DNA from 3 places in the Exiguobacterium sp. OS-77 genome. Region 3 is predicted to be linked to each of the others. Evidence: predicted binding sites of a transcription regulator. Region 3 holds the regulator's gene; each other region holds the start of a gene.
The links. The regulator Rex, encoded in region 3, represses fermentation and respiration genes when NADH is low (regulators of the CRP and FNR family bind a similar motif). The targets are predictions, from matches to a motif close to TTGTGAAATATTTCACAA.

Region 1 (5,950 bases), 2.0 Mb from region 3:
CAGTCCGCACATGTTGTCTGAACAAGCGGCACGTTCTGAAATTCAGACGGGATTGAACTGTTTCGAACGTCATTACGGATTCCGTCCATCTGGTCTTTGGATGCCAGAGTGTGCGTATACGCCCGGACTTGATCGTATTTTGTATGAAGAGGGCATTCGTTATACATTCGTTGACGAACATTCAATCTTAAACGCGGATCCGTCACCGAAACACGGAATCGGAGCACCTGTCTATTCGCCGCACGGTGTGGCACTGTTCCCGCGTGATCAAATCATTTCCGGCAAGATTTGGAGCTCTGTCATCGGATACCCGGGTCATCCGGATTACCGCGAGTTTTATCGTGACCTTGCGTACGATCGAGAGTGGGATCAAATCGCTGAGTTCATGCACCCGGAAGGCTTACGTTATGATACAGGATTGAAATTGCATCGTGTAACAGGAGAAACGGATCAAAAAGACTATTACGTTCGTGATTGGGCATGGCAACGGACAAGTGAGCACGCAGCAGACTTCGCACAAGCACTTGGTGAACATTTAGATGCGCATCAAGGACAAGACTTCCCACCGTTCCTTGTCACAGCACCATTTGATGCCGAATTATTCGGTCACTGGTGGTTTGAAGGTCCCGACTTCCTCGGTAAAGCGATGGAACGTTTAGAAGACCAAGGAATTGAGTCGATTTCACCGGCGATCTTCCTCGAACGTCACTTCCAAGACATCGACACGGCCCACGTCGCGATGGGAACATGGGGACGAAAAGGCTACGCGGAAGTCTGGATCAATGAACGGAATGACTGGATGATTCGTCATCTCCATCAGCTTGAGAAGAGACTAGCAGGAATCGTAGCTCGAAATCGTCATCAAGATGCATTGACTGTCAAAGCGAAGCGTCAACTCATTCGAGAATACCTCCTCGCTGTCTCGAGCGACTGGCCGTTCATCCTTGATGGACAGACGACAGCGCAGTATGCTGCGAATCGTTTCCGGGAGCACATCCTACGTTTTGAAGAAACTGAGCGTCGCCTGGATGCGGAGGAGCTGACGGTGGAATGGTTGGATGATCGATATCGCGAATATCCTTTCCTTCAAGATTCAGATATTGAACCGGATGTCTTCTTGACGGCACATGATTACTACGTGGCAGTGAAACGTGAAAAATCTTGGAATACAGACGCCATCTTATTGTTTGTCCGACAATATGATGCGTCAGACCGGCCAGCTTCGGAGCTCGCTCGACGGCTTGCTGCTGCTGGTGAGAACGTCTATGTCGTCACGGAACATCTGGAAGCGTATCGATTTGAAGAAGGTGTTCACGTTTACGGAGTGCAAGTGACAGGTCTACCGCTCGTTCAGACCTATAACCAACTGGCGGCACTAAATTTAGCCTTCTTACGCCAAGCGCAAGCTTTGAGTAAGATCGTTGATTTCGCAGTCATCCACAACTTCAACATGGAGACCGCATCAGCTGCCCAAGCTATCGCGAAGATCAAAGAGTTGCCACTCGTCAGTAACGTCTACGATGTCGAAAGTGAGCGTTCTCCTGATCGTTCAGGTGGTCTGGTCGTTGCCTTAAAACGACTTGAAGGAGATGCGTTGCGCCAATCAGCGGTTGTTTATCTAGAACGAGAAGAGTCACGTCACGGGGTGGAGCAAGAGTATCACGTCGAAAAGAAGCCACTGCGTTTTGAAGAGAACCTTGAAAAACCATATCAACACGTGACGAATCCGAAAAAGAACGGATGAACAGTTGCAATTCCTTTCCTTTCTTGGTACGATACTTGAGTATGCTTAACCTTATGTAAAGCAAAATCACTTGATACATCGAGAGCTAGATAGGAGGGAATCCCATGCGCGTTAAAATCACATTAGCTTGCACTGAAACTGGTGACCGTACTTATATCACTAAAAAGAACAAGCGTAACAACCCAGAGCGTCTTGAGTTGAAGAAATACAACCCACGTCTCCGTAAGCACACACTTCACCGTGAAGTGAAATAATTGAGATGGAAGCCGTCACTTCGTGTGATGGCTTTTTTTGTGGAAAGGAAGACATTCATGAATAAACAAGAAGTACGCCGTCTGATCAAAGAACGACTCGATATGATGGAGAACCGTGCGGAGAAGGAACGGTTGATTCACGAACATGTATTATTATTACCTGAATGGCAACAAGCGACTTGTGTCGCGATCACATTAGCTTTTCGAAATGAATGTGATACAAGAATGCTGATTGAACAGGCGTGGCAAGAGGGCAAGACGGTCTTGATACCAAAAGTAGTCGGAGACGAGATGATCTTTTATGAACATGGACCAGAAGATCAACTGCAAGCAAATCAGATGGGGATTGCTGAACCGACCGCTTCAGCACGTCGCGCTTCACTTGCTCAAGCAGAGCTTTGCCTTGTTCCGGGTCGTGCCTATCGACGGGACGGATATCGGTTAGGATGGGGGGGAGGTTATTACGATCGTGCACTCGTGACCTATGCAGGATGTAAAGTATCGATTGCCTTTTCTGAACAACTTCTTTCAGATTTTGAAGTGGAAGCCTTTGATATCCCAGTTGATCTGATCGTCACTGACTTAGAGGTCATCCGATGCTAAGCGCGACCATTTTGTTTTGTCTATTGCTTGCTTGGACCGGACGATCTTTTCGTTTATTGACGACAAGTGGTGCGATCATGACCCTGCTCGTCGGTAGTGGTGTCTCATTCGGATTCGGTTGGCAAGGATTAGTAGTACTCTTACTCTTCTTTGGTAGCTCGAGTCTGTTATCGAAGGTCGGACGATCTAGAAAACAATCGGTCGACTCCATCGTTGAGAAAGACGGCGCGCGTGACGGATGGCAAGTCCTTGCGAATGGAGGGGTAGCGTTCGTTGCTGCCTTAGCGTATGCCATGACGATGGATTTTGCGTATCTCTTGTTGTTTCTATTCGTCATCGCAGCATCGAATGCTGATACGTGGGCATCCGAAATCGGACCGCTCTCAAGACGTGATCCATGGTCGCTCAAAACGTTACGACGGGTACCAGCAGGAACAAGTGGAGCGATGTCGCTGATTGGAACGGTCGGTACGATCGCAGGAGCTGCGTTCATCGCGATAGCAGCGCATTGGATATTTTCTCTTTCTTTAAGAGACGTCTTACTCGTAACAAGTATCGGTGTACTCGGGAGCCTGCTGGATACACTATTTGGAGCAGTAGGGCAACGCGTTTACCGATGTACAGTTTGTGGGGAATACACAGAAAAGCGAAAGCACCATGGGCAACCGACAGCTTATGTTTCAGGTATTCGATTTTTAGGGAATGATGCTGTCAATGTCTTAACGAGTGGTTTGGCAAGTGGAATCGGGTTTATCATCGTTCGATTCTGGTAACTGGAAAGTATATGAGTATGTAATTCCTTATGTTAGGATATCAATGACACAAAATGGACAAATGTGATTAATTTCACATGATACAAATAATGTGAAAGATGTTACAATTTATTTGTGAGATAGTTAACAAACTCTTAGGACGAATGAAAGGGTGGACATAACGATATGGAATTACATGCGAAAGTGACACGGGTAGCCCTCATTGGAGCTGGTGCAGTCGGCTCAAGCTTTGCCTATCAGATGTCAACAGCTGGGCTTTGTGAAGAACTTGTCATCATTGATGTCAACAAAGCCAAAGCAGAGGGCGAGGCAATGGACTTAAACCATGGAACACCATTTAGCTCTTCACCGATGCGAATATGGGCTGGCGACTACGCGGACTGCCGCGAAGCGGAAGTCGTCGTCATCACTGCAGGCGCTCCACAAAAACCAGGTGAGACAAGACTCGATCTCGTTGCAAAGAATGCGTTGATCATGAAAGAAATGATTCGTCAAATCATGGATTCCGGTTTTGATGGTATCATCGTCGTGGCTTCTAATCCGGTTGATATCATGGCGCATCTTGCCTGGAAATATTCTGGTCTTCCGAAATCCCGCGTATTTGGATCAGGAACGGTGCTTGATACAGCGCGCCTGCGTCAAATGCTCGGAGAATACTTTCACATTGATTCCCGAAATGCCCATGCCTATATTCTTGGCGAACATGGTGATACGGAATTCGCTGCCTGGAGTAACAGCCGCATTTATGGAAAAACGATTGATGAACTACTTGCTGAAGACGATCGTTATTCTCAAGCAGATCTTGATCAAATCTACATCAACGTCCGAGATGCTGCTTATCATATTATCGAGCGCAAAGGGGCAACCTATTATGCGATTGGGCTTGGGCTCGTTCGTATCGTTCGTGCCATCCTCGGAAATGAGAACTGTCTGTTGACGGTCGGTGCGCATGTCGATGGTCAGTATGGCATTTCCGGTATCCACATTGGAGTTCCCGCCATCATCAATCGTCAAGGTGTGCGTGAAATCATTGAAGTCTCATTGACGGATGAAGAGTTGAAGAAATTCCATCATTCTGCTGATGTATTGCGTCAGACGCTTGAACCCGTCTTACAAGGATAATCGTACGAATCATGATGAAGGTGTTACGAAATAAAGTAGCAAAAAACTCAAGTGTCGGACCTGCTTCATATTGTCCACACTTGAGTTTTTTTGATGTGGAGAACAAACACGTTAATAATTACATCTATTCGTCCGGTAGTAAAAAGAGAAAAATCTAGGTTTTATTTTACTAGAAAAGGGTTAAGTAAGAGATAGAAGCGTTTTTACGTCATTTTTTGTACGTCATGATACCCAAAAAGGAGAGAACCGACAGTCATGTATACTTTTCGAAAACTAACTAAAGAGGATGCAGAACAATACTGGAATCTACGCCTTGAGGGATTAAAAAATCATCCAGATGCATTCGGTCATTCGTTTGATGATGAACAGCAAACCCCGCTCCGCGAAGTACAAGAAGGACTTGAGGGAGAACCCGACTCCGATGAGGTTTGGCTTGGTATGTTCGACGGTGATACATTGTTTGGGTTTGGTCAGGTCAAACCATATGAATTGTCACGTGAATCGCATAAAGCGATGATTTCCGGAGTATACGTATCACCTGAATATCGTGGGGGTACTGGTCGCGCTCTGATGGAAGCCTTAATCGAGGAAGCGAAGAAGTTACCGGACGTCGAGCAAGTCATTCTTGCCGTTTTATCAGGGAACGAAGCCGCACAAAATCTTTATGAGTCGCTCGGTTTTGAAGTATATGCCGAAGATCCAGATTCCGTAAAATTAGAAGACGGCACATATCGTGATGATATTTGGATGAAGAAGTACGTCTAAGTTATTGAGATGGTGTGGAAAGAAGCTGTAGCAAAAAAGCGCTACAGCTTTTTCGCATGGTATCCGTAGGATATCAGTATCGGCAAAGAATGAATATTTGTTATCATGAGAACAAAGCGGATGTCACGTCGTAGTCCGATTGAAAGGGAGCGAATGAACATGAAAGAAGTCATACGTACGATTGAAGAGCTTGTCTCGATTCCGAGTCCGACAGGTTCGACAAAAGAAGCTATTACATATGTAGAAAAGCGATTGGTAGCAGAAGGGATCACGTATCGAAAGCTTGAAAAAGGAGCGATTTTAGCGACACTACCTGGTGCTTCAACACGCACGCGGTTACTGACGGCACACGTCGACACACTAGGAGCGATGGTGAAAGAAATTTTACCAACAGGACGACTTCGTTTATCACAACTGGGGGGATATGCTTGGACAGCGATCGAAGGTGAGAACTGTCTCATTCACAAGATGGACGGTCAAACGATTTCAGGTACGATCGTGTTCCACCATTCGAGTGTTCATACGTCGCGCGAGACGAACAAAACGGAACGATCCGCTGATAATATCGAAGTACGGCTCGATATCCGTTCGACGACAGCAGAAGAGACGCGCGTCGCGGGGATTGAAGTGGGAGACATCGTAACGTTTGATCCGCGATTCCTCTATACGGAAACAGGATTCGTGAAGTC
Region 2 (5,950 bases), 1.6 Mb from region 3:
AAGGGGACGACCGCCGTAGCGAGCGAACCAATATAAGAATAATTGCGAGAATAATCCACCGATGACGGCAGCGACGATAGCAAGCGGCCAGCCGATCGTTCCTTGGGAAATCATGAATCCACCGTAAGAGAGGACGATTTCACTCGGTATGATTTCAATCATCAACCCGAGGGCGATGCCGAAATATCCGAGATCGGCAAGCGAAAGCAAAATCTGGTTGACGACTTGAGATAACACGTTAGACAACTCCTTTGTATCAGTTCATTCCTTTATTTTAGAGAACCGAGGACGAAATGAAAAGGAAAAAAACGGAGACAATTTAAAAGACGGATCCGCGATGACAGCGAATCCGTCTTGTTTTTATAATACGACCGCAGCGATCGTACCGAAGATGAGTAATGGAATGTTGTAGTGCAGGAACGTCGGAATGACCGTTTCTCGCATGTGATCGTGCTGACCATCAGCATTCAAACCACTCGTTGGTCCGAGTGTCGAGTCAGACGCCGGGCTACCCGCGTCACCGAGAGCACCGGATGTACCGATGATGGCAATCGTCGCTTCTAAGCTGAATCCGTACTGGATACATAGTGGAACGAAGATGGCAGCGATGATCGGAACCGTCGAGAAACTGGAGCCGATCCCCATCGTGACGAGAAGACCAATCAAGAGCATGACGAAGGCGGCAACGAGTTGCGAATCGCCCATCAACGCTTTCGAGTTCTCGACGAGAGGCTCGATATCGCCCGTCTTACGCAAGACGTTTGAGAATCCGTTCGCTGAGATCATGACGAAACCGATGAATGACATCATGCGCATACCGCGTGTAATGACGTCATCTGCTTCACTGAAGCGAACAAGACGAAGCAACAAGAAGAGAATCAACCCCGTCGTCGCAGCGAGAATCATTGATCCGGTCTGTAGTTGTACGATTAATGTCGCAATGACGACGACTCCACTTAAGACAAGCTTCGTTTTCGTGATGACCGGAATTTCATAATCGTCTGGAGCGATGTCGCGAATCTCATACGTCCGCTCTTTCCGGTACGTGTACAAACCGATCAAGAGACCAACGACCATTCCGAGTGCTGGAATCGCCATTGCTTCGATGACGGAAGCTCCAGCAGTATCGAGACCATTTGCCTTCAGGTTCTTCAGCAAAATCTGATTGAGGTAAATGTCTCCGAATCCAACCGGTAAGAACATGTATGGTGTCACAAGACCGAACGTCATGATGATCGCTATCCGGCGTCGATCGATCTTAAGCTGAGAAAAGAGACCGAGCAACGGCGGAATGATAATTGGAATGAATGCGATGTGGATCGGCAACACGTTTTGTGAACTGATCGCAAGCAAGAGAATCGCGAACAAGATGAATCCTTTTAATTTTTTGACGGAAGCGGCACTTGCGTTACCACGCGAACGCGCAATCAAAGAGTGCGCAAGTGCATCCGGTAAACCTGTTTTCGAGAGGGCGACGGCAAATGCACCGAGCATCGCGTAGCTAAGGGCAATTTCTGCTCCGTCACCAAGACCACCGGAGAATGCTTTTGTCGTCGCAGTCAGGTCAAGACCACCGACGAGACCACCAGCAAACGAACTGATGACCATCGCGAGCACGATGTGGACGCGGAAGATCGCTAAAATAAATAGTAAAAAGACGGCAAACAATACGGCGTTTATCATTCAGTAAAACCACACTTTCTTTTGTTATCACTGTACTATACTAAAGTATCTTACAGCCATGTTGGAATGCTGTCAAGAGTAAAAGTCTGACCTCGTAATCGAAAGATGAATGATACGCTTTTTAGCTCTCCACAAGAAGTTACATTCTGTTATACCCCGAAGCATGAAGTGAGAAGCGTTTTGATCACTGAAAATGACTCATACGAAAAACGTGCCATCCTTCTCCGTTACGAGAAAATATGGCACGTTATCTTTAATTTAAGACGGAGTAGAATATCTGAATCTATTTGCGTTTCTTCTATAAAGAGTGATCAGCAATCGACGACGTCGAGCTTACCAGTACCCGGATCGATGACGAGTCCGTGGACGTTCGTTCCTGGCGGTAGTAATGGATGGTTCTTCACGAGGCTGACCGAGTGAGCGACGCTCTCTTGAACTGACGTGAAGCCACGCAACCATTGATTCAAATCAACACCTGATACTTCAAGCGTGTGAAGAATCTGTTGGTCGATTCCCCGATCCTTCATCTCGTTGATCATGTGGTTAGGATCAATCGTGCTCATGCCACAGTCATGGTGACCGATGACGACGACTTCTTCAGCGCCAAGGGCATACAATGCGACGAGAATCGAGCGCATGACGGAACCGAATGGGTGCGAGAGGATAGCACCGGCATTTTTGATGATCTTCGCATCCCCGTTCTTAAGACCAAGTGCGTGTGGGAGGAGCTCCGTCAATCGGGCATCCATACACGTCAGGATGACGACCTTTTTGTCCGGGAACTTATCCGAGACGAACTGCTCATACTGTTTTTCGGCGACGAATCGCTCGTTGAAGGCTAGCATTTCCTGTACAACTGACATTCAAGTGTCCTCCTTTAGTGGTAGCTCTTAATATGTACCCCATATCAGAATACAAGATGATGAAACGGCTATCAAGTCACGAAAATGCGAGGTGTGACAAATCGCACACATCCATGTACTTGAAGCAAAACGATGAAAAAGAGGAATTCACAACAGTTGTAAACGCTATCAAAAGTGTGAGGGAATTCACAGGATGGTCATGCACAAAACAGGAAAAAGGGGTTATGATTGATTTGTGAAGGAAAGCACAAACTATTGAAAAACAGCTTGGCATTCCTGACATAATGGTTGGCAAATCAAACTCAGATTCGTTCCACGACAGGGAGGAAACCACTCATGGCTGTGAAAGAAAAAACAAAATCGACGGCAACGCCGGTCGAACAAGCGGTTGGACAAATCGTTGAAAAAGGGCAACGCGCATTACAAGAATTACTGACATTCGATCAAGAAAAAATCGATACGATCGTTCGGAATATGGCACTTGCCGGACTTGAACGGCACGTCGAACTCGCTCGTCTCGCAGCAGAAGAGACGGGACGCGGTGTCTTTGAAGATAAGATGATTAAAAACATGTTTGCGACAGAATACATCTACAATAGTCTACGTCATGAAAAAACGGTCGGGATTTTAGAAGAAGATGTCCAAAACGGCATCACATATATCGCTGAACCCGTCGGTGTCGTCTGTGGTGTCACACCGGTCACGAACCCGACATCAACGACGATGTTCAAAGCATTGATTGCGATCAAGACGCGTAACCCGATCGTCTTCGCGTTCCACCCGTCGGCACAACGATGTTCCGTCGAAGCAGCGAAAACACTCCGCGACGCAGCCATCAAAGCAGGGGCACCGAAAGACTGTATTCAATGGGTGGAAGAACCATCACTTGAAGCAACGAAAGTCTTGATGAACCATGAAAAAATCGCCATGGTCCTTGCGACAGGTGGAGCAGGAATGGTCAAATCAGCGTATTCAACAGGTAAACCGGCACTCGGTGTTGGACCAGGGAACGTTCCGTGTTACATCGAACAGTCTGCGAAAGTCAAACGGGCCGTCAGCGATCTCGTTCTTTCAAAAACGTTTGATAACGGGATGATTTGTGCGTCTGAGCAAGCTGTCATCGTCGACCAAGAGATTTATGCGACGGTTCGTGCGGAAATGGAAGCACTCGGTTGTTACTTCTGTACACCGGAAGAAAAACAACGCCTCGAATCACTCGTCATCAAAACCGATACATGTGCCGTCAACGCGGACATCGTCGGGAAACCTGCGACATGGATCGCAGAAAAAGCCGGAATCGATGTTCCGGAAACAACGGTCATGCTCGTCGCGGAACTCGAGCACGTCGGAGCAGCAGAACCACTGTCTCATGAAAAACTCAGTCCCGTCCTCGGTGCGTACCGCGTCGCTTCCACCGAAGAAGCGTTTACGATTGCCGAACAGATGCTTGAAATCGGTGGTCTCGGTCATACAGCCGTCATTCATACGACGAACGATGACTTGATGACAGCGTTCGGACTCCGCATGAAAGCCTGCCGGATCCTCGTCAACAGCCCATCTGCTCATGGCGGAATCGGTGATCTGTACAACGAGTTGACACCATCACTGACACTCGGTTGCGGATCATACGGGAAAAACTCTGTTTCTGAAAACGTGACAGCGAAACACTTACTCAACGTCAAAAAGGTGGCGAGACGACGCGTGAACATGCAATGGTTCAAGGTCCCTGAAAAAATCTACTTCGAAAAGAACTCCGTTCAGTACTTGCGGTCGATGACTGACGTCTCACGTGTCATGATTGTCACTGATCCAACGATGGTACAGTTCGGGTATGCCGATAAAGTAATTCAAAACTTACCACAGTCCGTCAGTTACCGGATCTTCGACCAAGTCGAACCAGATCCATCGGTGACGACTGTTCAGACAGGTGCTCAAGCGATGCGTGATTTCAAGCCTGACTTGATTATCGCCCTCGGTGGTGGTTCAGCGATGGATGCTGCAAAAGGAATGTGGCTCTTCTACGAACAACCGAACGAAACGTTCTCGAACTTACGTCAAAAATTCCTCGATATTCGCAAACGGGCGTATCAATTCCCGACACTTGGTCGTCAAGCGAAGTTCGTCGCGATTCCGACGACTTCTGGTACAGGTTCAGAAGTGACACCATTCACCGTCATCACGGATAAAGAGAAAAACGTTAAATACCCGATTGCTGACTATGCGTTGACACCTGACGTCGCAATCGTTGATCCGGAATTCGTCATGACCGTCCCGGCTTCGATCACTGCTGATACCGGAATGGATGTCTTGACGCATGCGACAGAAGCTTACGTCTCGGTTCTTGCGAACGACTATACGGATGGACTGGCACTCAAAGCAATCAAGATGATCTTCGACTACTTGCCACGAGCATATGCTAACGGTTCTGACGCCGAAGCACGCGAAAAAGTGCACAATGCGTCAACGATGGCAGGGATGGCATTTGCGAATGCCTTCCTTGGAATCAACCACTCGATCGCACACAAAATTGGTGGTGAATTCCACACGCCACACGGACGGACGAACGCGATCCTGATGCCGCACGTCATTCGCTATAACGCGTCACGTCCAACAAAACTAGCAGCATTCCCGAAATATGAATCATTCGTTGCGGATGAGCGGTATGCCGACATCGCACGCTACCTCGGTCTTCCGGCAGCAACGACGGAACAAGGGGTCGAATCACTCATTCAAGCGGTTGCTGATCTTGGACAACGTCTCAACATCAAGATGTCATTCAAGGCGCAAGGCATTCAAAAAGCAGACTTCGAGGCAAAACTCGATAAGATGGCAGTCGATGCCTTCGAGGATCAATGTACGACGGCGAATCCGAAGATGCCGCTTGTCGCTGAGTTACGGACGATCATGGAACAAGCATACGAAGGCATCTAATAGAGAAAAAAATACCATGGCACCTGATCGTTCAACCGGCTTCTCACTGTGAGAAGCCGGTTTTTATTTTGGAAATCAGTGGAGACAGTCGGAGAAAAGGTGGGATATAATGGCTGTTGAATGAATTTGATGTTTTTGGTTTCGCTGTAGCAGGAATATTCAAACATCAGACATAAAAAGGAGGAAATGGGATGGAGTCAAGGCAAGAAAGGAAACAACGACGGTTTTCCGTCTGGGATGTCCTGTTTGGCGTCCTTATCGGTCTCATCTTTTTCGGTGTCATCTATGGTGTGATGGCATTTTTGACTTCACAAATCACCTCATCCTCAGACTATCAGGATCTCGTGACGCAGATGCAACAGGCGGATGTCTCCTGGAAAGATGCAGACATCACGGTGTCATTGATGCTACTGTTCGTCGGTGGGCTGTCAATCACGATGCCGAGTGCGGTCCGGGAAGGGATTATCAATCAG
Region 3 (5,950 bases):
GTCGATGGCATGCCTGGATCATTTCCGAATACTTTCATCGCGAGGAGTTGTGTTTCCGGTGCGACCCCTTTGATACCACCGTTCGCTTCGTCTCCATTAGCACCGACCGTACCCGCTACGTGCATTCCGTGCATCGATGCACCTGCACCTAAATCACGGATTTCGCTATCGTGATCAGCGTAGTTATAGCCGTATGGGACTTTTTCCGTGAAATACTTCCCTTTTAGTCCTTTTGATTCTTTGGCGCTTTCAACCTTTGAAGAAGTCAAATCAATCTTCGTCTCTGGGCTCAACACCATATCTTTATGCGACGGATCAATCCCCGTATCGATAACCGCTACAATTGTCCCTTCCCCTTTGAAGCCGTAGTCCTGCCATGTTTCTTTTGCATTAACCATATCTTTGCTATATAACATATCTGGTTTTGCACCTTTATCGGCTTTCGGTCGCGCGTATTCATGGGCGATATGTACGCTCTTGACTCCGTCGAGTTGTTTGATGTCTTCGATGTCGCCGAACTTGACTTCACCACTGAATCCGTTAATGACGGTCGTGAAGCTTTCCTTATATGTAACGGGAATCGATTTTTTAGCGATCGCTGACTTGACTGATTTTTGGACACTTACGAGGCGATCCTTAATCGACTCTTTTTCGGCATTGCTCAATGTGCTATACCGCTTGTTTTGTGCCTGCGCAATTTGAATCGCCGGCTTCTGCTCCATCTCGATGACGACACGGACCTTGTCAGACTGCTTATACACCTTCTCCTGTCCTGTTTTCTTAAGTGAGAGGGCGTGCGGCTTTTGACCGCTTGCCTTATCTTGCGAGGACAGTGCTCCTTGAGCACTGACCAAGTTGGAAGATGTCATCAAGACAGCTGCCAAGAGTGCGATTTCCTTCTTCATACTTCTTTTCCCCTTTTCTAAAAAACTATAATGATGTTACCAACAAAACAGTTAAACGAAAATTCTGTATATTTAGTTTAATGAAATAGATGGAAATAAACAATTCAGTTCTGTCTGTTTTATATAATTATTTGTTTTTATTGACACTTTATATTGCATTTCCATATTTTGAAAACAACAAAAAACTCTTGAATGCTCAAGAGTTTGAAGTGTACGAATATGGTGGAGACTATCGGGATCGAACCGACGACCTTTTGGCTGCCAGCCAAACGCTCTCCCAGCTGAGCTAAGCCCCCATGAATTAACTTTAGTATACGCATCGCTAACTGCTTTATCAATATAAAAATAACGCTTTCATAAAAAAGAATCCCTTCCAAAATTATCGGAAGGAATTCACGATTCATTTATTCAATTCACGCATCAAATCCGCCTGTCGTTCAAGCTCTGCCTGTTGCTCGAGGATCAAGACCTTTTTGTACGTCCGCGCAGAAATCAAGATGCTGATTTCATAGAGAACGAACAATGGGACCGAGATCATCAAGTGTGACGTCACGTCCGGCGGTGCGATCAATGCCGCAACGACGAACAGCGCAAAGTACGCATATTTCCGATTCTTTCGCATGAAAATTGGCGTCACGAGACCAAGACGTGTCAGAAACATCGTCACGACCGGCAATTGGAAAAGAAGACCGAACGGAATCGTTAATCGGATTAAGAAACTGAAGTAGTTCTCAACTCCGATGACTTGTTCGATTCCGAGTTCCTTCCCTAGTTCAGTCGAAACTTTTAATAAGAAAGGTAACAACCAAAAGTATGAGAAGGCTACACCAGCCAAAAATAGAAAGAAGATGACCGGAATATACGTCAATGTCGCTTTTTGCTCCTTATCATACAGACCAGGGCGGACGAATGCCCAGAGTTGATACATCCAGAACGGCGATGCCAGCACGATTGCGATGATGAACGCAAGATTCAAATACAACATTAAAGGATCTGCGACGTTGAAGGCATTCAAACCGATACCGAGCTCTTTTAAGTCCGCTTGCAAGAAGCGAACGAGCGGTCGGACGAGCGGAAATGCAACAGCGAACAGGACGACGACGATGATAAGCGACCAGACGATCCGTTTACGCAGTTCGTCCAGATGCGACGTCACGCTTTGTTCTTGATCAATCGCCATGATTCAATCACTTCTCTTTCGGTTCATCCTTTTTATCGTCGTCCATGATACCGTTCGTTGCGCTCTTGAACTCTTTCAATGTCTGACCCGCAGCACGACCAAGTTCAGGTAACTTCTTCGGTCCGAAGATGATTAATGCGACGACACCGATTAGTGCTAAGCTACCTGGTCCGATGAATGCTATAGTTGACGGGATAAGGTTTTCCATTATGATTTCACTCCTTCAGCTGATTGCGAATAATGCTTCATGAAATAAACTAACGACTGCAACTCGATCGATAAATCGATGTGATGGACCCGGACGCTCGCTGGCACGTTCAACCGCGCGGGCGTAAAGTTCAGGATGCCAGTCACACCATACTCGACTAACTCATCCGCTACTGACTGCGCGAACTGGGATGGAACCGTCAAGATGGCAACATCGACCTGATTCGCTTCGATTTGTTCTTTCATGTCCGAAACATGATAGATTGGAACGTCATGCGTCGTTGTTCCGACCTTCTCTTCGTCCGCATCAAACGCAACGACTATCCGAGTACTATTATTCTTTAAAAAGTTATAATTTGCAAACGCTGTTCCGAGATGACCGACCCCGATTAAGGCAACATTCGTCACCTCATCTTGATTCAAGGTTTTGCGGAAAAACGTTAAGAGATGTTGAACGTTATATCCATACCCCTTCTTCCCTAATGCCCCAAAGTAGGAAAAATCGCGACGAATCGTTGCTGAATCAACCTTCACCGCCTCGCTTAACTCAGCAGAAGAGACGCGGAGCTTGCCTGAATTGTATAAACTTTGGATGAAGCGATAATATAGCGGCAACCGTTTTGCTGTCGCTTGTGGAATTTTTGTGTCTGGTCCATTCATCCTGCAGTTCCCCCTTCGGCCACATCCATCGTGGCACCCAAATCTTTGCAAAAAGCTTTCTACTCTCCTTGATTGTAAACCACTTCACATAGAGTCACAAATAATATATTCCGCAGGACCTCGCGCTTTTGTTCGTGATAGACTAAAGGGTGGAAGGATGGATGGAAATGATACTCTTACAAGTCAACCAACTCTCGAAATCATTCGGCGTTGAGCCGATTTTAGAAAATATCAAATTGGAAGTACAAGAGCACGACCGGATTGCGCTCGTCGGACGAAATGGTGCCGGTAAATCGACCTTGCTCAAAATCATTGCTGGCGAACTCAGTCATGACTCGGGTGACATCATGAAAGGTAAAGATGTCAAAATCGGTTATCTCGCGCAGGACAGTGGTCTTGAATCGAACGAGACGATCTGGAACGAGATGCTGACCGTCTTTGAACATTTGCAGGAACAAGAACGAACACTACGCCGGATGGAAATCGAAATGGGCATGGAGCATATCTTGAACGATCCGGTCGCGTACGATCGTCTCCTAAAGACGTACGATCAAGCGCAATACGACTTCTCAGAAGCGGGTGGTTATCAGTTCGAAGCGAATATCCGCTCCGTCCTGCACGGCATGCGCTTTTATCCGGACGATTATTCGCGTCGGATCCAAACGTTATCCGGTGGTCAACGGACACGTCTCGCCTTAGCGAAGATGCTCCTGCAAGCACCAGAGCTCCTCATTCTCGATGAGCCGACCAACCACCTCGATATCGATACGCTTGCTTGGCTCGAAAGTTACCTCGGCGGTTATCGTGGTGCCGTTCTGATCGTCTCGCACGACCGGTACTTCCTTGACCAAGTCGTCAATGTCGTCTATGAGCTGTCACGCAATGTCTGCCGTAAGTTCACCGGTAACTACACGAAGTACTTGGAACAAAAAGCGGCATTGTACGATCAAGAAATGAAACAGTTCGAACAGCAACAAGAAGAAATCACGAAGATGCAGGACTTCATTCAACGGAACATCGCCCGAGCGACGACGACCAAACGTGCCCAAAGTGTCCGGAAGCGGCTCGAGAAGGTCGATCGGCTCGACCGACCAGATGGGGATGAGCGTAGCACGGTCCTGTCCTTCCCGATTGAAAAACAGAGCGGGAATGACGTTCTTCAAGTCAATCAACTGGCAATCGGTTACGAAGAAGCTGTCTCAAAAGACATCACGTTCCGCTTGCAACGCGGTGAATCGCTGGCACTCGTCGGACCGAATGGAATCGGAAAGTCGACGCTTCTAAAAGTCCTCGTCGGTCGCTTACGCCCCCTCTTCGGTGATTTCCGTTTCGGAACTGGCGTCTCGATCGGATATTACGATCAAGAGCAGGCAGAACTCAATGACCGGAACCGCGTCATCGATGAGATTTGGAACGAATGGCCACTGATGCGTGAACAAGAAGTCCGGTCTGTCCTCGGGCAATTCTTGTTTAGCGGTGACGATGTCTTCAAGATCGTCCATGAGTTATCTGGTGGCGAACGCGGACGTCTCGCACTTGCAAAACTGAAACTCCGGAAAACGAACGTCCTCGTCCTCGATGAGCCGACGAACCACTTGGATCTGGATTCGAAGATGGTCCTTGAAAATGCGCTCGTCGACTACGAAGGAACGCTGTTATTCGTCTCTCACGACCGTTACTTCATCGACCGAATCGCGACCCGCGTCATCGAGATGAGTGAAGCCGGCGTGACGGAATACCTCGGTGATTATTCGTACTACACGGAGAAGAAGGCGGAGCAAGAAGAAATCGCTCGTCTTGAAGCCGAGGAAGCAAAAGCAGCAAAAGTCACGGCATCGAAGACGATCGATAAAGAAGCGCAGAAGGAAGAGCGCAAGCGCCGTCAGCAAATCGAACAACTCGAACAAGACATTGAGCGGCTCGAACAGCGTTCAGCGGAGATCGAACAGTTGCTTTGCGAACCGGAAGTCTTCAATGACATTCCGAAAGCAACGGCACTTTCGGCAGAACGTGATCAGATTGATGTCGATTTGCTCGAATTAATGGAACGATGGGAGAACCAACACTGATGCGGACGAAGAGCTTTTTCATCAATCTCATCTTAGGATTACTATCCGGTGTTCTCTATTTCGTACCGTTATATGCCGATTATGTATCCGTCTTTATTCGTCCAGATGCCTTCAATGCTGCACTTCCTTTGTTCCTCTTGATTTCCTGCATGATCGGTCTCGTCATCCAGACATTGAGTGGGCTCTTCATCAGTTTACTCTCGGGATTATGCTGTACGCTCCTGACGATACAGCTATTCGTCGAACTCAATGATCCGTTGATCTTATCGTATTACGGTAGTGTCTCTCCAATCAGCGCTTTCTTGATCAGCTGCGTCGGAATATGGGCACTCGCAATCGTCTTTTATTTGCTCGATGGCTATCAGTACAGTAAACGTCATGGTCTTGAAGCCTCTTCAAACGAAATCGATCCGCAGCCTTGATGAATCAGATGAACGACATGAAAAAAGGAGTGGAGATTCCGGTAGTTAGACCGGTCTCTCCACTCCTTTTTGTTTGAATCAAAACGAATCATACGATGAGTCAGGCATTCACACTTCGATCATTTCGTCGGTCGGGCAATCGTAAACGTCTTCCCGATCGTCGCATAATCATTCCCTGCTAAACGAGCGACAGCCTTCAAGCCTGCCGCGTCAATTCGGAACGACTCGACGAGTTCATCTGCAACGTGATAGCGCAGTACTTCCCCGATTAGAAGATCGGCACCTTCTAGCTCGACGTGTTGCGTCAAGCGCATCTCGAAGCGAATTTTCGCTTCCGCGATTCCGGGTACTTCGATTGCGTCACTATCGACGAGTGTTAAATCCGTCCGCTTAAGCTCACTTTCACCGTAAGCAAGTGGTGCAGCTGTCTCATTGACTGCGTCGACGATCTCTTCGCTGACGATATGGATGACATAACTTTGTTTCGCTAGGATGTTACGTGCCGTA

Region 1: EXG77_RS11690 (L-lactate dehydrogenase) is a predicted target of Rex. The motif match lies at 3,436-3,453, and genes of this name have one in related genera.
Region 2: adhE (bifunctional acetaldehyde-CoA/alcohol dehydrogenase) is a predicted target of Rex. The motif match lies at 2,780-2,797, and genes of this name have one in related genera.

The regions. Positions count from the first base shown of each region.
Region 1 covers NZ_DF239008.1:2,258,764-2,264,713, reverse strand. Annotated here, with positions in the region: gene EXG77_RS11710 (1,4-alpha-glucan branching protein domain-containing protein) at 1-1,744, shown strand, start outside; gene rpmG (50S ribosomal protein L33) at 1,849-1,998, shown strand; gene EXG77_RS11700 (5-formyltetrahydrofolate cyclo-ligase) at 2,056-2,601, shown strand; gene EXG77_RS11695 (DUF92 domain-containing protein) at 2,595-3,374, shown strand; gene EXG77_RS11690 (L-lactate dehydrogenase) at 3,540-4,496, shown strand; gene EXG77_RS11685 (GNAT family N-acetyltransferase) at 4,752-5,261, shown strand; gene EXG77_RS11680 (M42 family metallopeptidase) at 5,421-5,950, shown strand, end outside.
Region 2 covers NZ_DF239008.1:1,913,292-1,919,241, reverse strand. Annotated here, with positions in the region: gene EXG77_RS09915 (DedA family protein) at 1-237, opposite strand, end outside; gene EXG77_RS09910 (Na+/H+ antiporter family protein) at 361-1,680, opposite strand; gene EXG77_RS09905 (carbonic anhydrase) at 1,995-2,546, opposite strand; gene adhE (bifunctional acetaldehyde-CoA/alcohol dehydrogenase) at 2,883-5,477, shown strand; gene EXG77_RS09890 (hypothetical protein) at 5,669-5,950, shown strand, end outside.
Region 3 covers NZ_DF239008.1:292,072-298,021, reverse strand. Annotated here, with positions in the region: gene EXG77_RS01520 (S8 family serine peptidase) at 1-905, opposite strand, end outside; tRNA gene EXG77_RS01515 (tRNA-Ala) at 1,126-1,201, opposite strand; gene tatC (twin-arginine translocase subunit TatC) at 1,306-2,085, opposite strand; gene EXG77_RS01505 (twin-arginine translocase TatA/TatE family subunit) at 2,093-2,293, opposite strand; gene EXG77_RS01500 (redox-sensing transcriptional repressor Rex) at 2,293-2,952, opposite strand; gene EXG77_RS01495 (ABC-F family ATP-binding cassette domain-containing protein) at 3,120-5,021, shown strand; gene EXG77_RS01490 (hypothetical protein) at 5,003-5,443, shown strand; gene EXG77_RS01485 (flavin reductase family protein) at 5,563-5,950, opposite strand, start outside.